One region of the Aminipila luticellarii genome, then DNA from elsewhere that is predicted to be linked to it. Evidence: riboswitches for the same ligand, from Rfam matches in the RefSeq annotation. Region 1 holds a riboswitch; each other region holds the start of a gene.
The links. Region 1 has a riboswitch for cobalamin ahead of cbiQ (cobalt ECF transporter T component CbiQ). Riboswitches for the same ligand answer to the same signal wherever they lie in the genome.

Region 1 (4,205 bases):
AATAAAATGATAACCTTTGATTTCGTTTTCATTATTTTGTGTCACCTCCAACTTCAAATCTTAAATCGGCTAATTCCGGTTTTGCATAGGTTTCAAGACCCATGATAATAATGACGGTAAGAATTCCTTCAATAATGGCAAGCGGAAGCTGAGTCGGAGCGAAAACCGCAAGGAATTTAACAACAGAAGCCATATATCCTCCGGTAGGGGAAGGATAGGCTATCGCCAGCTCTAAACTGGTAACGCAATATGTAAATATGTCACCAATGGACGCGGCAAGAAAAATGCCAACATATTTATTTACATGTAATTTTTTGCACAGAATGTAAATTCCGTAGGAAAGAAATGGTCCTGCGATCGCCATGGAGAAGGTATTGGCTCCTAATGTAGTTAATCCTCCATGTGCAAGCAGAATAGCCTGAAAAATCAATACGATAATACCTAAAATGCTGACAGCACTAGGACCAAGCAGAATAGCTCCCAGACCTGTACCTGTCATATGTGAACAGCTGCCTGTCACAGAAGGAATTTTTAACGAGGAAATTACAAAAACAAAGGCTGCAGCCATAGCAATCATGGTAATATTTCTGCGGCTTTGAGCAAGGGTTTTCTTAATGGACAGAAAGCCGGCTACCAAAAATGGAATACAGATCACGCCCCAGACAATACACATACTAGGCGGAAGATATCCCTCCATAATGTGCATTGCGCTTACTGTTGGAGTAATACCGAAAAACAAAGCGACAGCAGTAACGCTTACAATCAGTTTTTTTTCTTTCATACTCATTTTCATATTTACTCTCCTTTTCTATTATATTTTTTGAATTACTTCCTGTAGTTCCTGAAATGTCTTTGGATAAACCTGTTCATCTTTGAGCAGTGCGTGCTCGACCAGCAAGTCATAGACCTTCATTAGCATGGGCTGTTTTAAATTAGCCTGCTTTAAGATTTCGATCTCTTGAAAAATTTCAAATGGCGTACCGTCGGCAATAATCTTTCCCTCATTAAAAACAAGAACCCTCTCCGCCCATCGATAGACGAAGTCCACATCATGTGTAGAAATGAGCATAGTTTTTCCCTCCGAAGAAAGTTTTCCTAAGACCTCTTCCAGCATTTCCGCATTTAGCGGATCAAGCCCTGCCGTAGGCTCATCAAATATGATGATTTCTGATTTCATAGCAATAATATCAGCAATGCTGACCCGTTTCTTTTCCCCTCCGCTTAAATAGTGAGGCGGCCGATCCTTAAATTCAAGAATGTTCATATAACGCAAGGCTTCCTCTACACGCTCTAAAACCTCTTCTTTTTTCAGCTTTAGATTCATCGGGCCAAATCCGACCTCTGCCAAAACAGTAGAAGCAATAATCTGATTATCTGCGTCCTGAAAGACGATACCGATATTTTTCCGTAATTCCTTCAGATTCTTTTTGGTTATTAAAGTTCCTCTGTAATAAATGTCGCCTTCATCCGGCGTAAGAACTCCGTTGGTATTCAGAAAAAAGGTAGACTTTCCGGCACCGTTGGAGCCGATAACAGCAATTTTTTCACCCTCATAAATATCCACACTGATGTCGTGCAGAGCGGTTTTTCCGTTTCCGTAGCAATACTGTAAGTTCTGAATTTGTAAAATCGGGTTTTTCATAAAGATCCTTTCTATTTTGTGATGTACCATAAAGCTAACAGAAAAAATATGAATATAGCTGCTATAACAACTTGTTTTGCTTTTATATTCTGGGTTTCTTCCAGAACCATAAATTGTCCGTCATAACATCTGGCTTCCATGGCATCATAATAGGCGTTGGATTTTTTCATGGAAACGATCAACATATTGCTTGCAACTTTTCCAAATGTACTCCAAGAAGTTTTTAGATCGCAGAAGCCCAAACGGGAATCTGCGGAATTTCTGATATTGATGTTGACATCAATCAGAATAAATATATAACGATAAGTCATCAGCATCAACTCTGTAAAGAGCTGGGGCACATATGTCTTCTGTAACACGCAGATGATTTCTGAGGATGGAGTCGATAAAGCCATCATCTCCATTGCGCTGATTGCACCGAAAACCTTTAAAATTAAAAAGCACATCATCTTTAAACTCTTTTCGGAAGTAATAATATAAAAGAATCCCAGATGTAAATTGTATTGACCGATCGGTTGCGTGGAAAAGTCAATACCGACCATAATTGTGCCAAGAAGAATAAAGGTAATGGGAATCGTCAGCACGGATACATATGCGTGAACTGGAAGTCGGCCCTTTATTACCGTTAGATATGCCATGGCTATCATGACGGCGATGGACACATATGGATTGTTTAGCGCTATGCATAAAATTAATGTCAAAGCAGAAAACGATACCTTGAAGGTCGGATTCCAACGCCTTATCCCGGAATTATACGCGTAAAAATCAATACTGGAGCCTTCTCCGTGTTTGTGTCCGATTTTATGGTGTTTATGATGCTTTCTGTTCGTAGGAACGATATGTTCTTCCATTTTTCTTATCCTCGACTATATTTCTAGAAATTTATAGGGCATGCCCTGTACGCATCTTTCAAATAAAAAAGACTGCAGCTTTCGCTACAGCCCGTTTTCCTGTAAAACACAATAAAGATATAAACCGATCTCCCTTCGGATTACATGGAATTTTATGCAGGTCTTCTGGCTTACGGATCAACGTCATCTTCCGATCTTCCCAAAGCTCATGCTTCAGTGATCTTCCTTTTTGGAACAGGTTCTGACTCCCCGATTACAGCGGCGGGACCGCGCAGGATTATGACCTGCTTCCCTCTTAGCCGTCAAACGCATTTGACGGAACATAAAATAACTATTTAGTTGCATCTTGATATTATCACCTCCGGTATTTAATGTCAAGGGTGCGAAGCGTTTTATTGGGATTCTTGCAGAAAATTGCGGGAATAAGGCCTTGACAAAAATAAAGGGTGGTTGACAAAAGAAGGAAACGTGATATAGTTTTCGTATCCCCTATAGGGGGATACAGAAACAACAAGAAAGACCGATAGAAAGATAAATATATTGCGATAAGGGAGGACAAAACAAAAAATGAAAAGCTGGATAATAGAAGAAGACAAGCGTAATTTAATATGGGTTATCCTATCGGGAGCAGCACTGCTCGGCAGTCTATTTCACTGGCAGGAAGGAGCCTTACCCTTTGACCCGGCGTGGGCAGCCATTGTCTTATGCGGGATTCCCATCCTTGTTGGGGCAATCAAGGGCTTGGTGGTGGATCACGATATAAAGGCCGATGTTCTTGTTTCCATTGCACTCGTAGCTTCCGTATTTATAGGGGAATATTTTGCTGCCGGAGAGGTCGCTTTCATCATGGCCATAGGGACTCTGCTGGAGAACGGAACATCTAAAAGAGCCAACCAAAGTATAGAAAATCTGATGAAACTTACTCCGCGAACCGCCCGGGTGATTCGAAAGGGCAGGGAAGAGATAATCCCGGCGGAGCAGGTAAAGGTTGACGATATATTAGTAGTGCTGGCGGGGGAAGCCATTGCAGCAGACGGTGTTATTTTATCGGGGCAGACCTCTATTGACCAGTCGGTCATGACGGGCGAATCTCTGCCGGTAGATAAAACAGCCGGAGATCCGGTGACCAGCGGGACAGTCAACCAGTACGGCACCTTTACCATGAGGGCCACTCAAGTTGGTGAGGACAGCTCCCTTCAACGGATGATCAAACTGGTGAAAGAGGCCGGTGCCAACAAGGCTCCTATCATAAGCCTGGCGGACAGATGGGCCACCTGGATGGTGTGGGCTGCATTGGGCGCGGCAGTCATCACAGGGCTTGTTACCGGGGAATGGATTCGTGCGGTCACCGTTTTGGTCGTATTTTGTCCGTGCGCATTTATATTAGCTACACCTACGGCGATTATGGCCGGTATCGGCAATGCCGCAGCGTATGGTATCATCATTCGTTCGGGTGACGCATTGGAACGCTTTGCCAAAGTAAAACACATGGCTTTTGATAAGACCGGAACGCTTACTTACGGCAAACTAAAGGTGATTGCACTGAAAAGCTTTAACGACAGCCTTTCTGAAGAGAAGGTGCTATATTATGCAGCCACCGCAGAGCAGCGCTCGGAGCACCCTATAGGAAAATCTATTTGTGCTCATTATCGAGCGTTACGTGAGCAGGATCTTATAAAAAAATCTGAGAAGAAAGTAATGCTGGAGCCGCA
Region 2 (4,205 bases), 1.0 Mb from region 1:
TTTTCTGAATGGGCTCCAGTCCTATTTGATATAAAATGTTTCGCCAGGTCCCGCACTTTTTCTTTAACGTTTCTCGGATCTCACCGGGTATCTCCGTACGCATGGGAGGTCTGCCCAGTTCAATGGCCTTTTTATGTATGATTTCCAGCAGCTCTTTGTCCTCTTCTGATAAATCTGTTACCTGATAAACCGGCTTCCGGCTTTTCCATTGGTTGTCCAGCCCCGCCGCATCGAGAAGCTCTGCCCAGGTGCTGAACTTGATCTTAAAATAATCTGCCACCTCTCTCATCTCATGCATATGAGGGGGTCGGCCTAATTCTTCTGCCTTGACCCGAAGCTTATCCAGCAATTCTTTCTCCAGCAGCTTATCCGTTTTTACTTTTTCATAGGAATCTCCGCCTTTTCCGGCTTTTTTCGACAATCCGGCGGCAGTCAATGCCTTCGGCCAATTTCCGAACCGTCTCTTAAGGTATACTCTATATAACCAATAGATTTCCTTTTGAGCCGGAACATGCTCCAGTTCCTTTGTTTTCTGAATCAATATGTTGCATAATTCCTGATCGGAAAAGCTGGAATACACCGCCTTACCTTTACCGGAATCAATTTGAGAAAATTCAAATATCTGTTCGGCATTTTCGGCGTTTTCATCATATTCCAAAATCCCTGATTCTATACCTTCCCCTGCAATTTTATCAAGCTCTTCCCTATACCTCATTGCTATATTCTCTCGCTGTATCTGCATCTTGAAGTTCCCTTTCCTTTACGATCCGATTCTTTCTTTTTTAGTAATCCGCACACTAATACGACAGGAGGGTATCGGTCTGAACCTTTAAAACTCGCTCTTTTTCTTTCCGGTCAGAAGCTGCCAGCTCGTGTACCAGATACTCCGGATTGATCCGGGCGATGACACCTTTCATTCTGGAATTGCTTACAGGCTTATGGGTATCTATATTCAATATGTGCTCGTAAGCAACGCCGAATTTTTCCCAATAATCCTCCGGCAGCTGAGGTGCTATACGGGTATTCTCTTTTACATAATCACCGCTTAAGGATTGATGTAAATGAATTCCTTTGATATATCTGCAAAGGATATCATGTTCGTCCAGCATTTTATGTATGTAATCTATCGCCTGATCCGTATTTTGAAGCTCCGGATTGGTGCACATGAGATGTCCTATGTCCAGCATGATCCCTTTATTTTTATAGTGCACTTTCTGCAGAAGCCTTTTGGTTATCTCCGGCCGTGTAAAGGTAAAACCGGACCAATTCAGATTTTCCAACAATAATTTAAATCTATAGTTTTTATGATCCATCAGCTGATTTATTAATTCCGCTGACGTATCCACTACTTCTTCATCTGTGTGCAGCCATTTATATGTATATACTTCTTCTACAGAAACATCCGAAACATGAAAGACCACATATTCAGCGCCTGCCCGATCAGCTCGGTCTAAATCATCACCAATCATTTTCAGCAGAGCGTTTCTGTCCTTTCCTCCATAGAAGGTTTCCCAGGTTTCTCTATGTCTGAATTTGCGAATCAATTCAATCTCATTTTTATTCCAAAAATCCACCCAATCACAAAAAAAGGCCAAATGCCATCCTCTTATCAAGGATTTTTCTACAGGAAAGCTGCAATCCTCACCGCCCCAAATGGCTTCAATTCCATCACACCCATATTTGCGGCACACGCTGTTTAATTCATCATTACTATTATACTCATTCAAAATATCATCTACAAGCGGCATATTGATCAGTTGAATCATATTGTCATTAAATCCTTTCAAAATTTTTACTAACTAAAAAAAGCCTCCGTGAGCAATGGCTTCCCTACTCAGCTAAGAGGCTTCCAGCTTTTATCGATTACCGTTTAGTTAGTATAGGCAATAGCTTTCATAGTTTTCTCCCATATATACCCAGACATTCTCTCCCATTTCAATTTTTTCATGGAAGGTCAGATTGGGGACCAAAAGCTTGATGCTTGTTCTTTTTCTGCCAATTACGGTAACTCCTTCTTCGTTTGGAGCTTTTCTGAATTCTTCAATCTTCTCTTTAAGGTTGGAGATACCTGTCTCCTTTGCAAAATTATCTACAAATTCTTCCGTATTTGCATAAACCACATTATCTTGATTTTTAAACCAATTTACATTCATAATGTCCCTCCTTTGGCATTAAAAAGGAATGAGGGTTGCAACAGATCTTTTAACGTAATTAAAATCTGTTACACCCTCAGGAATGAAAAGACTTCTCCATGGAATGAAAACAAACAAAAAAACTGTAGCTAGGTTGCTACAGTCCGTTTTTTCTGTACATCATCATTCTTAAAAACCCCTAAGGCTTATAAGCATCACCGATTACCCGTCGGCTACTTTGAACAGTTTATGCAGGTCTTCTGGCTTGCGTATCATCATTTTTTTCTGCCTTCCCAGTAAAAACCAGTGGCATATTGAAAAAACTCCTCGCTTACAGCGGCGGGACCGCGCAGGACTTGAACCTGCTTCCCTCTTAGCTGCGAAACCGACTTCATCCTATCCGTTAAACTCGGTTTGCAGAACATAAATGTCTATTTACTTATTGTCATAATCTTATCATCTTTAGATTGGCTTTGTCAACCCCATAGTCCGATTTAATTATTATTTTCCGCCCTTTATTCTTTTTCTTATTCGCTGTTCCTCCGTTTTTTCCAGCGGAACGGCATCCAGCTGAAACAGGACATTTCTATAGCTTCCGCAGGCCTTCATCAATCCCTCATAGACTTCCTTCGGCAGTTCTTCCTTGATAGGCGCACGGTTCAAAGTCTCCATGATCGTTTTAAATTCTGCCAAATACTCCTTTTCTTTTTTGCCCAGCCTAAAGACTTTATACAGACCATTGCTCAAAATATCCCTGTGACGCATACCTTTGTCTTTCCTGCTATCCAGGTATGTTTCAGCAAAGGGTTTTGATTTTTCTACCGGCTCCATTCCTATCTGATACAGGATATTTCGCCATGTTTTACATTTCCGCTTGAGCGTTTCCTTCACATCCTCTTCAATCTCCTTGCGAAGAGGCGGGCGTCCAAGCTCAACAGACCGATCCTTGATCTTTTTCAGCAGAAGCTTTTCTTCCTCTGAAAAATCTTCTACCCTAAAAAGCATATGGGTGTTTTTCCATTCCTGATTGATACCGGCAGCTTCAAGAACTTGATTCCATGTATCAAATTTATATTTCAAGCCTTCGATACAATCCTGCATTTCCCCCATGTGAGGCGGCCTTTTAAGCTCCTCTGCTTTTTTTCTGATTTTATCAAAGATTTCCTCACACTGCTTTTCTCTTTCTTCTATGATTTTATAGCTGTGCCCTCCGCTTCCTGCTTTTGTAGACATCACCGCATTTTTTAATGCTTTTGGCCAGTTTCCGAACCGATGCTTGATATACATGTGATAAATCCAGTACACTTCCTTTTGAGTGGGCACATGGTCTATCTCCTTTGCCCGCTTTCGTATGTAATCGCAAAGCTCCTCGTCGGAAAAGCTGTTATAGATCACCCTTCCTGTTGCGGATTTTATTTTGTAAATATTCATCAGCTCCTTATGCTTCGGCGATTCAAGGTCATGCTCCAGCTCGCCGCATGCCGCAGCTTCGGAGGCCAGATGTTCCAACGTTTTCTTATACTCATTGATTTTATCTAATTCTATGTCCATGTTATCCCTTTACTTTTATCTTTTTTATTTTACTAACGTTTTTTATTAAACAAAGCTTTCCTTTTCATTTTTCTATTGTCGGCGGAACTCCATATTGAATGGTGACCCCCGCATTCATTAAATAAATATAAGCTTCTTTTACTTTTATACCCTTTACCTCTTCAATGGCTTCCCGATAAAGTTCAATCTGCTGCCTGTAGGTTTCCTTTAGTGCTGTCATTTCTTCCGCATCCTCCGGGTCCCTGATCTTATTCGTCTTGTAATCTAACAGAATATACTGATTTCCTTCTCGGAAATAACAGTCAATGATCCCCTGTACCAGGATATCCTCTCCTTTGATTTTTTTCATCAGGTTAAAGGGCGTTTCTTTGTAAATTTCCTCTGCGTGAGCCAATCTCTCTCCCAAAGAAGAGCATTGAAAGGAAACAATCATCTTGGCGTGTCTTCTTGCTTCATCTGCCTCCTCATGCGTGAACATTTGCTTGCTTTCCATATTAGTAATAAAAGCACGAACAAAATCCA
Region 3 (4,205 bases), 1.1 Mb from region 1:
ACTTTACATTAAAGGCTGATTCGGGGGTTTGGATTCCACGTACAACGGTAACCTTAAAATCTGATGCAACTGTATATCATGCATTTACGAAAGCATTGGATGAAAAAGATTTTTCTTATGTCATAACGAATAAAAACTACGTGTCCTCTATAACCAATGCATCAGGTAAAAGCTTAGTTGAATTTGACAAAGGGAAGCATTCGGGCTGGCTTTATAAGGTGAATGATGAGCTGCCAGATATTGCATTGACAAAGTATAAATTGCATGATGGGGACAATGTGGTATGGTATTACACAAATGACTGGACAAAAGATCCGGATGCAGTAGAAGCCGCCGGCGGGAAGGCAGCCATTAAGGAGTTTGAGGAGCTAACAAAAGAAAATACCGTAGGACGGATTGAAGTAGAAGCGACTATAGACAAAGATGGCAAGGGATCCGCTGATGTTTCGGCAAAGGATATAAGTGATGCCATAGCAGCTGCCGAAAAAGATGATCAAAATTCTGGTATTCAACCCAAGAAAGAAATAAAGATAGTAATTAATGCAGACAGCAAGATAAACGAGATAAAAACAAAGTTGCCCGAGGCTGCTGTGACAGAGCTGGGAAAGAAAGTGGATGTGCTGACAGTACAGACTCCTATAGCAAATATCAGACTGGATAAACAAAATTTAGACTATCTTTTAAAAAGTGCTGATGGAGATGTAATTTTTACGGTCAAAAAAGTAGAATTAGAAAAGAAAGCGGAGCTTACAGAAGAAAATAAGAGTAATCTCCAAGAAAAGATCAAAGGGGGATTTATATTTGATTTTAATTTAGTTACAGGAGATAAAAAAGTCTCTCAATTTGCAGATAATCTACAGATTTCTGTACCATATGCAGCAGCGGAGTCTGAGAATTCAAACGGCATCGTGGCCTATTATATAAAAGATAAAGGCAGTCTGGAAATCATGAAAAACTGTGTGTATGATTTACAGACAAAGATGCTGAGCTTTTCAACGGATCACTTTTCTAGCTATGCGGTAGGATATAGAAATATTTCGTTTAATGATATATCAAAACATTGGGCAAAGGATCAAATTGTTTTTTTGGCGGCAAGAGATGTGGTCAAAGGTATAAATGATGCAGGCTTTGCACCAGATGATAAAATAACCCGTGCGGAATTCGTACAAATGCTTGCTAATCTGGCAGGTGCGGATTTAAGTGCGTACGGAGATCCTAAATTTAAAGATGTCAAGGCAGGAGAATGGTTCGCCGGTTCAGCTGCGTGGGCTGAAGAAAAAGGTCTTGTCACAGGATCTTTAGAGAATGGCGGAGGTCTTAGCTTTGATCCGAATGATAGCATAACAAGGCAAGATATGTCTGTAATTCTTTCCAGATATATGTCAAAAATTGAAAATAAAAAATTAGAGGAAGTAAACAAAGAAGTGGAGTTTCGGGATAAAGAGGAAATCGGAAAGTATGCAGCATCAGCGGTTATCGAATTACAAAAAGCAGGAGTGATAAACGGAAAAACTGTAGATATTTTTGCACCGAAAGAAAGTGCCACAAGAGCAGAGTGCTCCAAAATGATTTCTGTATTGATGCAGAACTATTTATAAACATAGGGAAGATATGTGCGCAGTTGTTACTGAAAGTTATTTTTTAAAGAGTGGGTATTAGAATGATATCGTTAAGATCGATTCTTCTGAGCCCAGTCTTTTAAAGGGTAAAATTGGGCTTGAAATAACACCGTATGTGTGATAAACTAATAAAAATAGAAATTATATTACTTCCATGTTTCAGCTTTATGTTCCAATAAAGTCTGACTAAGAGGGAATCCGGTGAAAATCCGGAATGGACCCGCCACTGTGAGTGAGGAGTTTCTTTTAAGATTTATTCTGAAAAGGATAAATAGCCACTGAAGATTATTCGGGAAGGTTAAAAGAAATGTAGATACACAAGTCAGGAGACCTGCATGAGAAGCACGCCAATCCACGGGTAGCATGGATCATTGGCAAGAATACTAGAAATAGAACAGTAAAACGGACTGCGATTTTTGTCGCAGTTTTTTTGTTATGTGGGGGGATTACAAATGGATATTTTTGAGAATAAGATATTTAAAATTGAAAAAGAGCATTTATGTTTTGATGGAAGGGATTTAATAAAGCTGGTTGAAAAATATGGCTCCCCACTATATGTTTTCTCTGAAAGGGAACTGAGAAAGAATGTGAATGAAGTAATTGTTGCCTTTAGGACCTTTTATGATAAAACGAGTATACATTATGCAGCGCAATGTGAATCCACCCTGGCCAACCTGCAGGTCATAAGGGATGCGGGGTGTAATTTACAGGTCAACTCCGGAGGGGAATTGTTTAAAGGCCTGCAGGCCGGATTCGAGGGGGATCAGATCATATTCACCGGAGCGTGCAAAACAGGTGAGGAAATTGAACTTGCCATAAAGAGCGGAGTAAAGTCTGTTAATATTGACTCCATTTATGAACTGACCAGAATCGCTAAGATTGCCGAAGCTTTAGATACTCCGGTAAATATTGCCTTGATGGTGGCCCCTGAAATTTCCTATTACCATTCCGATCGTCATAGGCTGTCGGGGCAGGAATCTGAATTTGGTATTACATTTGAACAGCTTCGAACCGCTATTCGGATGTCTCAAAAAAACAAGAAGTACGTAAAGCTCAAAGGATACCACTTCCATCTTCAAAATGGATCACATGAGCCGGAATCCGTTCATGAAGCTTTTGTTACTATGCTTGAAACGGCGGTAAAAATGTATCAGTTGACTGGCTTTTCCCCGCAGAGCTTAAATATCGGAGGGGGTATTTCGTCCGACAACATGGGGCAGATTGCAGAAGCGGTGTCAGAAGAATTAAATGCAGCTACAGTGGAGAAATGGGCAGGAAAAGAATATGGTCAATTTTTTAAAGATATAGAACTGATTATTGAACCCGGAAGAAAAATCGCCGCTTCTGCAGGAATCCTGCTGACCAGTATTGTAAATGAAAAATATCGAAAAAATTTAAATGAAAATTGGCTGGTTCTGGATGAAGGCCTAAACAACGGAATGGAATTTGAAAGGCTTTTGAGCTATAATCAGCTGCTCTGCGCTAATAAAATAACGGAAAACCATAACATGTCCTATAAAATCAGCGGTCTGTCTTATGCATCATCAGAGGGCATCAGACTTCCAGGCAGCATAACCGCAGGAGACTTCATTGCTTTTATTAATGCGGGAGCATATAGCCATTCGTACCTGTCCAGTTTCAGCGGAAGGCCAAGACCGGGTGCCATTATGATCAAAAAGAATGGTACGGTAAAACAGATTAAAAGGCCGCAGCGATATGAAGATCTGTTGGAAGGGGAAGAACCTTTCCGAGAGGAATTAAATGTATGCGCGATTTGAGGACTATTTTGGTAAAAAATAAATACATAGTTTTGCCATGCATTTTTCTATTGACATCACATGATAGGCATGGTATTATATTGAAGATTTAGGCACGAGGAAAAAGAGAAAGTGCGATTTTGTGGAATTTATGGCAGGTTATACTAGTGTGTTAAAACCTTGCTGTAAAGTGAATGGTAGGAAGGAATTATACATATGTTAATGACGTTTGAAAATTATATAAGAGAGAATTACGACCTTACAAAAGATTTTGAGAACTCGGCGGCATATCCTTCGGTTTTAGAATTAATTTGTTTATTGCCGTTGTCCGGGAAATCGTCTCTATTGGAGATGCCCTTTTCTTTAGATGATTGTATTATTTAATCTTCCATTATTGGAAGATTTTTTTTTGCTGGAAAGGAGATTTAATATGTTAAAAGGTAGAAATTTATTGGAACCTATGGACTTTTCTTTAAGCGAGCTTGAGGAAGTATTTGATTTGGCGGACAGAATTATAGGCGACCCTGCAAAATATGTGCATGCTTGTGATGGTAAGCTGCTGGCTACACTGTTTTATGAACCAAGTACAAGAACCCGTTTCAGTTTCGAGGCAGCCATGCTTAGACTGGGGGGACAGGTCATTGGATTCTCCGAACCCAATTCCAGTTCAGTGGCAAAGGGGGAAAGTATTGCAGATACGGTCAAGACCGTTGCATGCTATGCCGATCTTGCCGTCATGAGGCATCCGAAAGAAGGAGCTCCCAAGGTAGCAGCTCACAGTACGAGCATGCCGGTCATTAATGCCGGGGACGGAGGACATCAGCACCCG
Region 4 (4,205 bases), 910 kb from region 1:
ATGTATGCATGTGCGAATACACATCCCATGGGCATTGCGGCATTTTGAAAGGGGAGACCGTGGATAATGATAAAACACTTCCGCTTTTGGCACAGACCGCAGTATCGCAGGTTCGAGCCGGTGCAGACATGGTGGCGCCTTCTGATATGATGGACGGCAGAGTGCTGGCTATTCGGGACGCTTTAGATGAAGCCGGCTATGAAAATACGCCGATTATGTCCTATGCCGCTAAGTATGCTTCTGCTTTTTACGGGCCTTTCAGGGAAGCCGCAGGCTCAGATAACTTTAAAGGTAACCGAAAAACATATCAGATGGACTATCACAACAGGCGGGAAGCGTTGAAAGAAGTATTTTTGGATTTGGAGGAGGGCGCGGACATTATCATGGTGAAGCCTGCCCTGTCTTACTTGGATATTATCCGAGAGGTTCGGGATAATATAGATGTTCCGGTAGCGGCCTACAGCGTGAGCGGCGAGTACGCTATGATCAAGGCCGCGGGAATGGCCGGCATGGTAGATGAAGCTTCCATTATCGCAGAAACGACGACCAGCATTTTCAGAGCGGGTGCAGATATGCTGATCACTTATTTTGCCAAAGAAGCGGCACAAATGATTCAGAGCGGACAAATTGGTTAACCTATCAGATGGCACCTGGATACGTATGGAGGAAATGCAAATGTTGAACAATAAGACAGATCGATCAGAACGTTTATTTGAAGAGGCGAAGCACTACATACCGGGTGGAGTCAACAGTCCGGCCAGAGCCTTTCAGGCAGTCGGCACGACTCCCAGGTTTATAGAAAAAGCAGACGCTCAGTTCATTTACGATGCGGACGGAAATAAATATATCGATTATATTGGTTCATGGGGGCCGATGATCCTTGGAAATAACAATCCCGGAGTTTTAAAGGCTGTGCAGGAAACAATCGTCCATGGACTTAGCTTCGGTGCCGCCACGGGAAGGGAAATTACCATGGCAAAGCTCGCCTGCGAGATGATTCCGTGCTTTGAGATGGTGCGGATGGTAAATTCGGGGACGGAGGCCACCATGTCTGCCCTCCGCACGGCAAGAGGCTACACGGGAAGAAATAAGATCATCAAATTTGAAGGCTGCTATCACGGGCACAGCGACGGTCTTTTAGTGAAAGCAGGTTCCGCATTGATTGCGGAAGGCGGCTCGCCGGACAGCGCAGGTGTTACAGAAAACTGTGCAAAGGATACGCTGACAGCAAGATACAACGACATGGACAGCGTAGAAAAATTGTTTGAAGAATACAAAGGAGATATTGCCGCCGTTATTATTGAACCAGTCGCAGCCAATATGGGCGTGGTTCTGCCGCAAGATGGATTCCTGAAAAACCTTCGTGAAATCTGTGATCTTCATCAGACTGTTCTGATTTTCGACGAAGTAATCACCGGCTTCCGATTAGCACCCGGCGGGGCGCAGCAGCTGTTTGGTGTGACGCCGGATATGGCGACCTTCGGCAAGATTATTGGAGGCGGTATGCCGGTAGGGGCTTACGGCGGCAGACGGGACATCATGGAATGTGTAGCACCGGTAGGGAAGGTGTATCAGGCGGGTACACTGAGCGGAAATCCGGTGGCAATGGCGGCAGGTATTGCTCAACTGACCTGCTTAAAGGAAAATCCGTCTGTATATGAGCATATTAATTCCCTGGGAGAAATGTTGTACGGCGGCCTTAAGGAGATCATAGCTGCGGCGAAAGTGGACTGCACGGTCAATCATATCGGCTCCATCGGAACCCTGTTCTTCACAGGCGGACAGGTAACCGATTATACTTCTGCCAGAACGTCAGATTTAAAGCGATATGCAGAATATTTCCGATATATGATTCAGCATGGCAATTATTTTGCACCGGCCCAATTCGAAGCCATGTTTATTTCAGATCAGCATACGGAAGCGGATATCCAAAAAACGTTGTCCGACGCGGCTGTATTTTTTGGCGTATAAAACAGGCACTGCCTTTCAATGGAGCAGGCTGTATAGAATGTATTTAGGGGGTTGTACGACCCCCTGTTTTAGTGTTACAATATATTGGACAATAGAGAAATATTGTAGGTGCCCGGGGATTCCTACCGGGAGAATAGGGAAGTTGGGTAAAAGCCCACGCGGTCACGCCGCTGTAATGGAAGAGTCGTGCTTCATGAAGCCACTGTGTAAAAATGGGAAGGAGAGTACGATGTTGACGCCAGAGTCAGAAGACCTGCCTACGGTATCGGATTCTGTTCGGTCGTTCAGACTGCAACAGAGGTTACACTTTTTTTGCGAAGGATGAATAAGTGTAATAAGAGGGGCTTATTGTCAGCCCCCGTATTACGCTGTTCTGATTTTCAGAATGGCGATTTTTTTTAAGGAAGGTTAAATGAAATGAAGAAAGCCCTATTGATCGTAAGCTTTGGGACCAGTCACAAGGAGACCAGAGAAAAGACTATTGGTGAAATTGAACGATTTATAAGCAGAGCTTACCCGGACAGGGAGCTCAGAAGAGCCTTTACCAGCAGTATTATTATGAAGGTTCTTAAAACCCGTGATCACATGCATGTGGACAATGTTCGGGAAGCGATGGAAAGGTTAGCAGAAGACGGATTTAAAGATGTGCTGGTGCAGCCTACCCATATTATAAACGGAGAAGAATACGAAAAGATGATGGAGCAGATCACGCCCTTTAAGAATAGCTTTGACGCTATTTCCGTGGGCAAGGCTCTCCTGACCTCTTCCAGAGACTATGATGAAGTCTGCAAAGCAATTATGGCGGAAGTACCGGAATTGGATCAGAAAAAAAATGCAGATCAGGCGGCTAAGACGGCGTTGGTTCTGATGGGACATGGGACAGGACATTTCTCGGATGCCGCCTATGCGGCACTGGATTACCGATTTAAGGCATTGGGCTATGAAAATGTCTTCGTAGGTACTGTGGAAGGCTATCCGGAGGTGAGTCTGGTTTTAAAACAGGTAAAGGACTACGCACCGGATGAAGTCGTGCTGATGCCGCTTATGGTAGTGGCCGGAGATCATGCGGTCAACGATATGGCAGGAGAGCAGGAAGATTCATGGAAAGTCCTCTTTAAAAATGCGGGATATAAGGTGACCTGCATCCTAAGAGGAATCGGAGAATTTACGGGAATACAAAAAATGTATTTAGATCATACAGCTGATTGTGAATAGACGATTAGTGTTGAAAAACCAAGGAAAACAGCGAAAAAGGAAATGCGGAGGAATGGAATGGCAAAATTATATGGAGTAGGTGTCGGACCCGGAGATCCGGAACTCATGACATTAAAAGCGGTGAGGGTAATTGAGGAATGTGATATTGTAGCCATTCCCAAGTCCGGTCAGAGTATCAATGTGGCGTATACCATAGCGAAGGGTGCAATCCCGGATTTAGATAAAAAGCTGGTGGCAGAGCTGGATATGCCCATGACCAGAGACAGGGGAAAGCTCGAAGCCAGTCACGATGCGGCGGCAGAACAGGTGAAAAAATGGCTCGACGAAGGAAAAAATGTGGCCTTTCTGACCTTGGGAGATCCGACGATCTATTCCACATACGCCTATGTTCATAATCGGGTGCGGGATGCCGGATATGAAACAGAAATTCTCTCGGGCATTCCTTCTTTTTGTGCGGTTTCAGCCAGATTGAATGACAGCCTGACCGAAGGGGAGGAGGCTCTGCATATTATACCGGCTTCTTATAAGGGAACCGAGGAGGCCTTACTGATGAAAGGAACCAAGGTTCTGATGAAGAGCGGAAAATCCATAGGAAAGCTGAAAGAATATATTCATTCCATGGAGAATCCTCCTACCGTTAAAATGGTGGAACGCTGCGGCATGGAAGGTGAGCGGGTATTTGAAAATATAGAGGCCATTGATGAAAATGCCAGCTATTTTTCCGTACTCATCGTCCGAGATAAAAAATAGAGGACAGATACATTTGAAAGGCGAATCGGAATGCGTATTAGAATGGTAGGCATTGATCACAGCAAAGCATCGCTCGACTACAGGGAGGCCTTTTCCTTTACAAAAGCAGGAGTAAAAGAAGCTCTCGGGGAAATGAAAAAACGGTTTCAGCTGAAAGGCTGCATACTCCTTTCCACCTGCAATCGGACAGAGCTTTGGATCAGTCAGTGCGATAACGAAAAATTGAATAAGATCAGTCCTTATGACATGCTCTGTCAAATTAAAAAAAT

Region 2: it holds a riboswitch for cobalamin, as region 1 does, so the genes downstream of both, EQM06_RS04155 (hypothetical protein) here and cbiQ (cobalt ECF transporter T component CbiQ) in region 1, are expected to answer to the same signal.
Region 3: it holds a riboswitch for cobalamin, as region 1 does, so the genes downstream of both, EQM06_RS04195 (diaminopimelate decarboxylase family protein) here and cbiQ (cobalt ECF transporter T component CbiQ) in region 1, are expected to answer to the same signal.
Region 4: it holds a riboswitch for cobalamin, as region 1 does, so the genes downstream of both, EQM06_RS03660 (sirohydrochlorin cobaltochelatase) here and cbiQ (cobalt ECF transporter T component CbiQ) in region 1, are expected to answer to the same signal.

Annotation. Positions count from the first base shown of each region.
Region 1 covers NZ_CP035281.1:2,612,877-2,617,081, reverse strand. Annotated here, with positions in the region: gene EQM06_RS12185 (energy-coupling factor ABC transporter substrate-binding protein) at 1-32, opposite strand, end outside; gene EQM06_RS12180 (energy-coupling factor ABC transporter permease) at 32-793, opposite strand; gene EQM06_RS12175 (energy-coupling factor ABC transporter ATP-binding protein) at 812-1,642, opposite strand; gene cbiQ (cobalt ECF transporter T component CbiQ) at 1,654-2,493, opposite strand; cobalamin riboswitch at 2,632-2,834, opposite strand; gene EQM06_RS12165 (heavy metal translocating P-type ATPase) at 3,061-4,205, shown strand, end outside.
Region 2 covers NZ_CP035281.1:911,541-915,745, reverse strand. Annotated here, with positions in the region: gene EQM06_RS04165 (homing endonuclease associated repeat-containing protein) at 1-715, opposite strand, end outside; gene EQM06_RS04160 (TIM barrel protein) at 798-1,766, opposite strand; gene EQM06_RS04155 (hypothetical protein) at 1,875-2,153, opposite strand; cobalamin riboswitch at 2,366-2,541, opposite strand; gene EQM06_RS04150 (homing endonuclease associated repeat-containing protein) at 2,634-3,683, opposite strand; gene addA (helicase-exonuclease AddAB subunit AddA) at 3,748-4,205, opposite strand, start outside.
Region 3 covers NZ_CP035281.1:923,617-927,821, forward strand. Annotated here, with positions in the region: gene EQM06_RS04190 (S-layer homology domain-containing protein) at 1-1,598, shown strand, start outside; cobalamin riboswitch at 1,757-1,972, shown strand; gene EQM06_RS04195 (diaminopimelate decarboxylase family protein) at 2,072-3,397, shown strand; gene pyrB (aspartate carbamoyltransferase) at 3,807-4,205, shown strand, end outside.
Region 4 covers NZ_CP035281.1:776,101-780,305, forward strand. Annotated here, with positions in the region: gene hemB (porphobilinogen synthase) at 1-635, shown strand, start outside; gene hemL (glutamate-1-semialdehyde 2,1-aminomutase) at 676-1,971, shown strand; cobalamin riboswitch at 2,061-2,246, shown strand; gene EQM06_RS03660 (sirohydrochlorin cobaltochelatase) at 2,389-3,186, shown strand; gene cobI (precorrin-2 C(20)-methyltransferase) at 3,244-3,936, shown strand; gene hemA (glutamyl-tRNA reductase) at 3,967-4,205, shown strand, end outside.